3 regions of the Enterobacter sp. ECC_219_Taxon_10 genome follow, and region 3 is predicted to be linked to each of the others. Evidence: predicted binding sites of a transcription regulator. Region 3 holds the regulator's gene; each other region holds the start of a gene.
What was found. The regulator PhoB, encoded in region 3, activates phosphate uptake and scavenging genes when phosphate is short. The targets are predictions, from matches to a motif close to CTGTCATAAAACTGNCNNAT.
Positions count from the first base shown of each region.

Region 1 (2,272 bases), 2.3 Mb from region 3:
CGGATTACCCGGTGGGTTAAGCCAGTACACCACGGTGGCGATGGTCACGAGGGTCATAAAGAACACGCCCGTCGCGCCGCGGTTGCCTTTAAACACTTTGTCCGACATCCAGCCGCAAATCAGCGTGCCCGGGATCCCGGCATATTCATAAAGGAAGTAGGCCCAGGAGGATTTATCCAGCGCGAAGTGCTTCACCTCTTTCAGATAGGTCGGAGACCAGTCCAGAATGCCGTAGCGCAGCAGGTAAACAAACACGTTCGCTACCGCGATGTACCACAGCAGCTTGTTCGGCAGCACGTACTTCATGAAGATCTGTTTTGCGGTCAGCTCTTCTTCGTGCTTCTCGCTGTAATCGTCCGGATAGTCGTTTTTGTACTCTTCAATCGGCGGTAGCCCGCAGGACTGCGGCGTATCGCGCATCAGGGCGAAGGCAATAATCGCCACCAGAATGGCGCCAAAGGCAGGCATATAAAGCGCGGCGTGCCAGTCGTTGAACCAGGCCATCCCCAGCAGGAACAGCAGAGGTGGAAGCCCGCCCCCGACGTTATGCGCGCAGTTCCACACCGATACAATACCGCCGCGCTCCTTCTGCGACCACCAGTGGACCATGGTACGCCCGCACGGCGGCCACCCCATCCCCTGGAACCAGCCGCAGATGAACAGCAGGACAAACATAATGGCAATGCTGGACGTCGCCCACGGCACAAAGCCCATGAACAGCATGACCGCTGCCGCCAGGATCAGACCGGCGGGCAGGAACACGCGCGGATTCGAGCGATCCGACACGGAACCCATGATGAATTTAGAAAAACCGTAGGCGATAGAGATCCCCGACAGCGCGAATCCCAGATCGCCGCGTGAAAAGCCCTGCTCCACCAGATACGGCATGGCGAGCGCAAAGTTTTTACGTACAAGGTAGTACGCCGCGTACCCGAAGAAGATCCCCAGGAAAATTTGCCAACGCAGACGACGGTATAGCGGATCAATTTCTGCCTCTGGCAGACGCGCCCGGTGTGGCGCAGGTTTGAAGATACTGAGCATAACAGCCTCCGTGGCCTTTCAAAAAATGACCAGGCATCTCGTGCCCGGTTACAGAGGCGGGGATGTTAAAAAAACATGCGGTTTGTTACTGTGAATCAACGCACAGATTGTTACAGAAATATGACAGAATGCGCAAAAAAGCGCATGAAATCACGTTTCAGTTTCGAATTTCGCGCGTTTATGTTCGAAATCAAACAAACCACACGATCTATGTGGCTAAATGCTAAAAAACGAACATAGAGGAAAGGCAATGACAATTCACGATCCACGCTACAGCGATGTGATTATCATTGGCGGTGGCGCAACCGGCGCCGGCATCGCACGCGACTGCGCACTTCGCGGCTTAAGCGTCACGCTTCTGGAGCGCCACGATATTGCCACCGGTGCCACGGGGCGAAACCACGGCCTGCTGCACAGCGGCGCGCGGTATGCGGTTACCGACGGTGAATCCGCGCGCGAATGTATCGCTGAAAACCAGATCCTCAAGCGCATCGCCCGCCACTGCATTGAGCCGACCGACGGCCTCTTTATTACGCTTCCCGAAGATGACCTCGCCTTTCAGTCAATCTTTATAACCGCCTGCACTGCAGCGGGTATTCAGGCCGAGGCCGTCGACCCGGCGCTGGCGCGGCGGCTGGAGCCATCGGTGAACCCGACACTTATCGGCGCGGTGAAAGTGCCTGACGGCACCGTCGATCCGTTCCGCCTGACCGCCGCCAACATGCTGGATGCCCGCGAGCATGGCGCGCACATTCTGACCGGACATAAAGTGACCGGGCTTATTCGCGAGGGGCATCGCATCTGCGGCGTGCGGGTGTTTGATACGCAGTACAACGAGCACAGCGAGCTGTATGCCGCCGTGGTGGTCAACGCGGCGGGGATCTGGGGCCAGCGCATTGCGGAGTATGCCGACCTGTCGGTGCGCATGTTCCCGGCGAAAGGCTCGCTGCTGATCCTCGACCACCGCATCAATAACCACGTCATCAACCGCTGCCGCAAACCGTCCGACGCCGATATCCTCGTCCCGGGCGACACCATTTCGTTAATCGGTACCACCTCAACCCACGTCGACTACAGCGAAATTGACTACAACCGCGTGACCGCCGAAGAGGTCGACATCCTGCTGCGCGAAGGAGAAAAACTGGCCCCGGTGATGGCGCAGACGCGTATTCTCCGCGCCTACGCGGGCGTGCGTCCCCTTGTCGCCAGCGACAACGATCCAAGCGGACGG
Region 1 covers NZ_CM178005.1:3,375,001-3,377,272, forward strand. The annotation lists gene glpT (glycerol-3-phosphate transporter) at 1-1,041, opposite strand, end outside; gene glpA (anaerobic glycerol-3-phosphate dehydrogenase subunit A) at 1,292-2,272, shown strand, end outside.
Region 1: glpT (glycerol-3-phosphate transporter) is a predicted target of PhoB. The motif match lies at 1,149-1,168, and genes of this name have one in related genera.

Region 2 (2,272 bases), 440 kb from region 3:
TTATCGAGCGCTGACGGCAGGCGGAATCCGTACTCCACCAGCGTCTCTTTACGCGCGCGGTCACCGCGGTACATCCCGCCGATCTGCGGGATCGTGACGTGGGATTCGTCGATCACCAGCAAACCGTCTGCCGGAAGGTAGTCAAACAGCGTCGGCGGCGGCTCGCCCGGCCCGCGCCCAGAGAGGAAGCGCGAGTAGTTTTCGATACCCGAGCAATAGCCCAGCTCGTTCATCATCTCCAGATCAAACTGTGTGCGCTGGCTCAGGCGCTGCTCTTCCAGCAGCTTATTGTTCGCCAGAAGCACCTTACGGCGCTCTGCCAGCTCCACTTTGATCTCTTCCATCGCCTGCACGATACGCTCGCGTGGCGTCACGTAGTGTGTTTTAGGGTAGATGGTAAAACGCTGGATCACCGACTCAACGTGCCCGGTCAGCGGGTCGAACAGCGACAAACGCTCCACCTCTTCGTCAAACAACTCAACACGCAGCGCCATATCGTCCGATTCCGCAGGGAAGATGTCGATCACCTCACCGCGCACGCGGAACGTCCCGCGCTGGAACGCCTGGTCGTTACGGGTGTATTGCAGCTCGGCCAGGCGGCGCAAAATCGCGCGCTGATCGATGATCATCCCCTGCGTCAGGTGCAGCATCATCTTCAGGTAGAGATCCGGGTCGCCCAGGCCGTAAATCGCCGAAACCGACGCGACCACAACCACATCGCGACGCTCAAGCAGCGCCTTGGTCGCCGACAGTCGCATCTGTTCGATGTGTTCGTTCACCGAAGCATCCTTCTCGATGAAGGTGTCAGAGCTCGGCACATAGGCTTCCGGCTGGTAGTAATCGTAGTAGGAGACGAAATACTCCACCGCGTTTTCCGGGAAAAACTCTTTCATCTCGCCGTAAAGCTGTGCCGCGAGGGTTTTGTTGGGTGCAAGCACCATCGTGGGGCGCTGCAGGTCAGCGATCACGTTCGCGACAGTAAACGTTTTGCCCGAGCCGGTTACCCCCAGCAGCGTCTGGTGCGCCAGCCCGTCTTCCAGCCCCTCTTTAAGGCGACGGATCGCCTCAGGCTGATCGCCTGATGGGCGGAAAGCAGAATTCAGTTTGAACGGTTTACTCATGGGCGACGACCTGATGACGTTATAAGCGGCAGGTGAGTAATTTTACTCGTTGTTGCCAGGAATGCCAGTAAAAAACACTGGATGAAAAACCAGTGGCGTGTCAGGATATTTAGCGTAGCGGCTGAATCATTAGCGCGTTAGCGAACAAAATTTAGGCTCTGACGAGATAAAAAACCAGCCAGGCTGGGTTATCCCCAGAACTTTTTCTTTTTTAACATTTGTCAAGCCAGGTAATGATAGTTTTATGGCAACGAGTGACACTTTCATTACGGTAATTGCTTTTATCTAACCAATTAAATTATAAAGGATATTTTCTAAAGCCGCGTTTCGCGTCAATTTGGGCGAAAGCCGCGTCTTCTCTCGCTTATCGCGTGTTTTCTAACTCTAATGCACATGGTTATCCACAGGAATAGTGGATAACTGCTTCCAGCCCGTGCAGACCGCCGCTCAGCAAATTCCCGGATTTTCCCACGAGGCGGCAACAAAAAATTTTTATAGCTATTTTTTGACGATAAACAGTTGAGTCATTCATAACCAACCGGTGCGATCCTGCTCACATTTCCGCCATTTTTCGTCCTGCACCACCATTCAACACCGCCAGCACCGCCGATGTGCAATCCCCGTTCGTTTAGACGATTCACCGGTGGCTTATTCCTAAAAAAAGCCGTTTTTTTAATCGATTTACGCTTTCTGGCAGGGGTTTTGCAGAAGCATAAACGAGCGTCACCGACACATTTTTAAGGAGAGAAAGATGTTGAGTCTGCGTGCAGTGAATCAGTTTTACGGAAGCCAACATACGCTGTGGAACGTGGATTTAGATTTTCCGCAAGGGATGTGCACAGGCGTCGTTGGCCTGCCGGGGATGGGCAAAACCACCCTCATGAACTGCATTACCGGAAAAGTGCCCGTCGATAGCGGCACCATCATCTGGCATGAAGCGGGTGCACCGCCGCGTGATTTGCTCAGCCAGGCGTCAGAAGAGCGTTCAGGGCCGGGAATAGGCTATGTGCCGCAGGACAGGCGGATTTTTTCTCAGCTGACGATTGAGGATAATCTGCATATTGCCATGCGGGCGGTGGGGAAACCCGACCCGGCAGCGAAAAGCGACGTATACGATCTGTTCCCGGAACTCTACGCGCGACGTCAGACGC
Region 2 covers NZ_CM178005.1:1,504,601-1,506,872, reverse strand. The annotation lists gene uvrB (excinuclease ABC subunit UvrB) at 1-1,121, opposite strand, end outside; gene AC4ICF_RS07185 (ABC transporter ATP-binding protein) at 1,873-2,272, shown strand, end outside.
Region 2: uvrB (excinuclease ABC subunit UvrB) is a predicted target of PhoB. The motif match lies at 1,353-1,372, and genes of this name have one in related genera.

Region 3 (2,272 bases):
GCCGATATAGATCTCGCGGACAGCGTCACTTTTACTGGCCCCGACGGTGGTGAGGTGCCCGGTGGCAATGACCGGAATGGCCTGTTCACCGCGCAGGGCGCAGGCATCGGCATGCTGCTGGTGGTAATAATCGGTGATGGCCTGTAATAAATGCTGCTGCTTTTCCGCACCCGACAGCCCCGCCTGGCTTTGCACGATGTCGCGCGGCCGTAAAAACGGAATGGGGCACAGTACCGCCCCCGGGGTGCCGTCGCGTTTTTTCAGGATCTGGGGCGCGTGCCCGGCGCTGGCGACCACGGTGGTATTGAGAAACGCCAGGATGTCGCGGGATTCATTGAGCGTCGCGACGGAATCATGGTTGCCGGCGACAATCACCAGATGACAGCCGGTCTGCTGCAGGTTGACAACGAAGCGGTTGTACAGCTCACGCGCATAGCTGGGGGGCGAGCCGGTATCAAAGATGTCACCCGCCACGATAATCGCGTCCACCTCGTGCGTCCGGGCCGTTTCCAGCAGCCAGTTCAGGAACGCTTCATGTTCAGCCGCACGGCTTTTGCTGTAAAAATTTTGACCCAGATGCCAGTCCGAGGTGTGAAGTATGCGCATAGGAGATCCGTGGCGAAAAACGATGCGGGCGATTATAAACTGTCAGGGAGAGGAAAATAACCGCTGTAATAAAACAACAGTTTGCCATTTGTAGTGGTACTGTTTTTCATAAATCTGTCATAAAACTGACGCATAATGGCGCCGCATTACAAACTTGTAACTTAAATAAGATAAGACAGGGCAAAGTATGGCGAGACGTATTCTGGTCGTAGAAGATGAAGCTCCAATTCGTGAAATGGTGTGCTTCGTGCTCGAACAAAATGGCTTCCAGCCGGTTGAAGCGGAAGATTATGACAGCGCGGTGAACCAGCTGAATGAACCCTGGCCCGATCTGATTCTGCTTGACTGGATGTTGCCCGGCGGCTCCGGACTGCAGTTTATCAAACACCTGAAGCGTGAAGCGCTGACCCGCGATATTCCGGTTGTGATGCTCACGGCGCGCGGAGAGGAAGAGGATCGCGTGCGCGGTCTGGAGACCGGCGCGGACGATTACATTACCAAGCCTTTCTCCCCGAAAGAGCTGGTAGCGCGCATTAAGGCCGTCATGCGCCGGATTTCGCCGATGGCGGTGGAAGAGGTGATCGAAATGCAGGGCCTCAGCCTTGACCCCACCTCACACCGCGTGATGACCGGCGAAAACCCCCTCGACATGGGGCCTACCGAATTTAAACTCCTGCACTTCTTTATGACCCATCCGGAACGCGTTTACAGCCGCGAGCAGTTGCTGAATAACGTCTGGGGAACTAACGTGTATGTCGAAGACCGGACGGTTGACGTACATATCCGCCGCCTGCGAAAAGCGCTGGAACTGAGCGGCCACGATCGCATGGTACAGACGGTCCGCGGCACGGGTTATCGTTTCTCGACCCGTTTCTGAACAATGACAGGAGTGTGACGCGTGCTGGAACGTCTGTCATGGAAAAGGCTCGTCTTTGAACTGATCTTATGCTGTATTCCGGCCCTTATTCTGGGGGCCTTTCTTGGGCATCTGCCGTGGTTTCTGCTGGCGGCGGTCACCGGGCTGTTAGTCTGGCATTTCTGGAACCTGCTGCGTCTCTCATGGTGGCTGTGGGTTGACCGCAGCATGACGCCGCCGCCGGGAAGCGGCAGCTGGGAGCCGCTGCTGTACGGTCTGCACCAGATGCAGATGCGTAATAAAAAGCGCCGTCGCGAGCTGGGAAGCCTGATCAAACGCTTTCGCAGCGGTGCAGAGTCGCTGCCGGATGCGGTGATCCTGACAACCGAAGAAGGGACAATCTTCTGGTGTAACGGCCTTGCGCAACAGCTGCTGGGCCTGCGCTGGCCGGACGATAATGGTCAGAACATCCTCAATCTTCTGCGTTATCCCGAGTTCACGCTGTATCTGAAAAAGCGTGATTTTACCCGTCCACACAATCTGAAGCTGAATAACGGTCGCCATCTGGAAATCCGCGTTATGCCCTACAGCGATCGCCAGTGGCTGATGGTGGCGCGCGACGTTACCCAGATGCACCAGCTGGAAGGGGCGCGTCGTAACTTCTTCGCCAATGTGAGCCACGAGCTACGCACCCCGTTGACCGTGCTGCAGGGCTACCTGGAGATGATGCAGGAGCAAACCCTGGAAGGCGCGCCGCGTGAAAAAGCGCTACACACGATGCGCGAGCAAACGCACCGGATGGAAGGGCTG
Region 3 covers NZ_CM178005.1:1,061,738-1,064,009, forward strand. The annotation lists gene sbcD (exonuclease subunit SbcD) at 1-606, opposite strand, end outside; gene phoB (phosphate response regulator transcription factor PhoB) at 794-1,483, shown strand; gene phoR (phosphate regulon sensor histidine kinase PhoR) at 1,505-2,272, shown strand, end outside.